2 regions of the Fusibacter sp. QWL-12 genome follow, and region 2 is predicted to be linked to the other one. Evidence: riboswitches for the same ligand, from Rfam matches in the RefSeq annotation. Region 2 holds a riboswitch; the other holds the start of a gene.
What was found. Region 2 has a riboswitch for cyclic di-GMP ahead of AC4PID_RS02875 (hypothetical protein). Riboswitches for the same ligand answer to the same signal wherever they lie in the genome.
Positions count from the first base shown of each region.

Region 1: it holds a riboswitch for cyclic di-GMP, as region 2 does, so the genes downstream of both, AC4PID_RS14730 (transglutaminase-like domain-containing protein) here and AC4PID_RS02875 (hypothetical protein) in region 2, are expected to answer to the same signal.

Region 1 is NZ_CM178745.1:3,074,569-3,076,778, reverse strand. It holds gene AC4PID_RS14730 (transglutaminase-like domain-containing protein) at 255-1,046, opposite strand; cyclic di-GMP riboswitch class I at 1,059-1,138, opposite strand; cyclic di-GMP riboswitch class I at 1,198-1,278, opposite strand; gene AC4PID_RS14725 (methyltransferase family protein) at 1,445-2,026, opposite strand; gene AC4PID_RS14720 (heavy metal translocating P-type ATPase) at 2,054-2,210, opposite strand, start outside.
Region 2 is NZ_CM178745.1:491,708-493,917, forward strand. It holds gene AC4PID_RS02870 (prepilin-type N-terminal cleavage/methylation domain-containing protein) at 1-729, opposite strand, end outside; gene AC4PID_RS02875 (hypothetical protein) at 738-1,202, opposite strand; cyclic di-GMP riboswitch class I at 1,270-1,352, opposite strand; gene AC4PID_RS02880 (PilW family protein) at 1,479-1,985, opposite strand; gene AC4PID_RS02885 (type II secretion system protein) at 1,993-2,210, opposite strand, start outside.

The DNA of each region.
Region 1 (2,210 bases), 1.3 Mb from region 2:
TCAATTCAAATCAAATTCAAAGCATTCACGCTTTTCTGCTAATGTGAGCTCTATCAATATACTTTCATAAATCTTCATTGTTGTCAAAAATCAAATCCCTAATTCAGAAATCTGCATAATTGACTTTTGGGGCCCGACAAGTAATAATATGAATTTATTGAATCAAATTTGTTTCCGATAGCTCATCCATTTACGATTTTCAGAGACTAATAAACACGACAATGACTTCTTAAAAATCAAAATCGAAGATTATATCAGTACATTTTAGATGCCTTGTAATCAGTAAATGATTTAAACATTTTTGTACTCAAATTTGCTTGAACATATGCAGAGTCAACTGTAGTATCTATTATTTTCCATTCGTCATCGACATATACTTCATTCCATGCGTGATAGATGTCTTTCGTTGGAATTGAATAACCCTTTATCAATTTTGTTGGAATACCAACACTTCTAAGCATCGCAGCTACAATTGAAGCGTAATCATAACAAATACCTGTATTTGTGATATAAGTAGACTCGATATCTGGAAAATAACCACTTTTAACATTTTTTGCTTTTGTATAATCATACTTAATATTTTGATTTACATAATTATATATTGCTTTAACTTTATCGATGTCATTTTTTAATCCTTTTGTTAATGCTTTGGCTTTGACGATAGGTAATGAAGTATCATCAAACTCTATGTCTTGTATAGATGCTAGAAATACATTATTGTTGTTTTCTAATTCTAATGTAACATCAATTCTGGATAACTCTTTATAACTGTTGCCGGTTGTATTTTGCATAATTCTAACGAGATAGTTGCCATTTCCCAATTGAAGTGGAAATTGATTGATATCTGTATCAGTAATTGGATAAGAGTATCGTACACCATCTTTTTCAACTAATAACAGCATTTTAGCACCGTCTACATCATCAAGCTGAACTCTTACTAATCCATTATCAGTATCAGCTTGGAGCGCTTGTGTTGAAGCATATGATTGTATTGAACTTCCAACTAAAATCATTAAAACCATTAAAATGCTTATTATTTTTTTCATAATAACTCTCCTTTCGGTAGCACGGCTGCCTCTTTTTAAAAGGCCCTATGGCTTTGCGTCCCATCATTACTAATGGTTTGCTATTATCGTTGAGAGTTACTCATCACAATATGGACTTATTGAAGTTTTCAAAAAACAGAAAATCTTCTCATTCGGTGGCTAGGCTGCCATTCATTCGAAAGGCCCTATAGCTTTGCGTCCCACCGTTTCCAATGGTTTGCCATTATCGTGAAAAGAGTATCTCTTCACTGTTACTTTTATTTAATATAATTTTATAATAGCACATTATCCGTAATTGTCAAACCAATTCATGCTTACTAACCTATAAACCAAATAATTAAAATCCCTGAATTGAATTGTCGATTCATAGCGTTCAGGGATTTTAATAAGTTTATTCTTTATAAATATCTACCAACATCATTTTTATACTTTATATAATCACCTTTAAATTTTTCTTCAAGATACGATTCTTCTTTCAATATCAAATTGTGCAAACTAAATCCAGCAACTATACCTATCAACAACAATCCAAAATCTCCAAAAGTAATTGCCGTTCCTAAAAACATAGTATCAAAGGCAACGTAAGCAGGATTTCTAGAAAATTTGTAAATCCCACTTGTCACTAGTTTAGCAGTGCTATTGTGATCAATACCTACTCGCCACGACTTGTTCATAACAATAACGGATATGAAAAACAAGATTGCTCCAAGTGCATTCAATGCCACACCAATGTACCTAAGTGGCATATTCATCAACAATGGTGCATAAATCGAAATTCCGAAAATATTCAAAATCCAAATTGCAATCCAAGTATATACAGACCATTTAACCAGTCTTTCAACTCTGCTCAAATTTCGTTCTTTTCCCTTATCACCTAATGAATTGGCGAGGATTTTATCCCTATACTTTAAAAGCAACAATTTCGCAATGTACACACTACCAAAAAGAAGCAGACACCCACTTGATATTACATTTAGCATGTTACCTCCTGAAACTCAACAATGCGTTTATTGAGTTTTCGAATTAAGTACTCTCATAGCATTGAAAACAGCTAGAACAGCAACACCAACATCTGCAAATACAGCTTCCCACATTGTGGCTAGTCCGCCAGCGCCAAGAACCAGTACAATTCCTTTAACTGCGAAAGCAAATATAATATTCTGC
Region 2 (2,210 bases):
ACTGATATACACATTTGGATTTTGTGCGAGTTCATCTATAAGCCTAAGCGCCTCTTGTTTCATCAGATTAAGTCTTTTTTTAGAACTGTTACTTGTGGAATTGCCATTCAATTGTCTGTCCATACTACCAGAAGTATCGAGTACCATTGCGACAGCAGCTTGTGAAGTAACGATATCAGTAACCCGTTTGTCATTCCTATAGGATATTGTATTTGCCACTTTACCATATGCTCTATCTACAACTTGTAATGCATTTACTGATTCAACGGTAGAATCTATCACTCTTTCATTGCCATTTTTCTTCAGTTTGAGCTCATATGTGACCAATTTGTCTTCGTCTGGGTCTGCATCTTTTGTAAAAACCAAATCCAAAGTGACTCCTTCAATTCCCGAAAAAATATCTTGAACGATATGCTTACCACTCGCTTCATCCCATACGTACTCGACCAATTTAGTTTGATCATCATTGAGCATAATATAGTTCCAGCCACTGGTCATATTCAAAGTATTCTCTCTATGTAGCAAAAACGCACCTGCTGCATCTCTCGAAACCACATTTATCTTCTCTGTCATAATCCTTAAAGCAGATTGCACCTCAAACTCGTCCAAGGTTATGCTCTGAGCTTTCATTCCAAATATCATCATATTTGAAGCAGCTAGAAGAACGATTGAAGAAAGTGCAATAACAATAATTAACTCAATTAGAGTAAATCCTTTTACTTTTTTCATAACGCCTCCTACTCATTGATCCAGAATGTTTCATTTGGGTTATCCGGATTAAAATACATACTGCGGATATAGACCATATGATTTTTTGAGAGTTCTGCTGTCGATGTGATTTTGATCCATCCATCAACCCCTGGATCTTTTGATTTTTCTGCCTTTATATCGATCAAACCATTTCCAAAGGCAATATCATTGGTCACAAGTGCAAAATCCGCTGACGCAGCGTTTAGAATTTCCTTTGTTTTCTCCATATCATCTGAAATTAATGATTCAAAAGCCATTTCTATTCCTGAATAAGATAAATAATAAGCTTCAAGTCGATCTTGTTGCTGTTTCGCTTGTTTTAAATTCGCACTAAAGATTGCCATAGCTGACGTGCTAAAAATCAACACAACCAACATAACCATTAAAACAAAAACCAGCGATGCACCTTGTTCATCCTTTATAGTATTCAGTTCATTTAAATATTTCTTCATTTCCACCCTCCTCAAAGTCTAGGCTTATAGGCTGTGATTTTAACACAAAAAAACCACAGCCTAATTAGACTGCAGCCGAACCGCCATAGTATAAACCTTAGACTTCATGCTTTGCGTCGTACTTTTTCAAGTACTTTGCCCTCATCTTTAGAGAAGCACGAAAATCAGCGTATCTACTTAAAGATACGCAATAAATTTTATGAGCTTCCCATTTCTATTCTATAATAACAATGCTCTTAAAAGTCCCCACTTCTAAAGAGTTCATCATTGTTAGCCTTATTTATACTTCACTCCAATCCCTGTTGATACACCTTTCACACCGGTATCTGAGAGATTATTAATAATAAGTGAAGTGGTTAAATCATATTGCGTCGAATCTACTTTACCAAATGTAAAGTTAATCTGTTTTAGATTTGCGTTATTTTTTGATACTGAAAAAGTTAAATCTGATATAGTTGTTAGTCCTGTAATTGACTTTTCTACTGTGTCCTCAACATATTTTATCGTATTTGTCGCGTCATCAAAAATGATGTAATGATAGCCACTTTCATAGCTTAAAGGATCTGAGTCTAATATTTCTAAATCACTTGCATATCTAATTTGGTTGGAAAATCCTTTTATAGGTTGTCTTACATCGAACTGATTCATTGCTGTTTCTTCCGATAAATTTGCTGTCTTCTGTCCAAAAAGCATAATTGATGATGCAACTGTGATCACAACACCAATTAGTGCAATGACAACTATAAGTTCAACTAACGTTAATCCTCTATACGTTTTTTTCATTAAAACCTCATTTATAGGGTTGGAATATTTCAATTTGTACGGATCTACCATTCGGCAAAGCTGTATTAACGGATTTTACTTTACCTGGAACGATTATCTCAGTGTCGTCTATCTTTAATGTCAAGGTTTCAGATGCATCACTTGCACTTTGTCCAATATCATTAATATCCGATTCTATTTGTGCTTGAGCTTGAAATAATGCTTTCGCTCTTTCGCCAGAGGAAG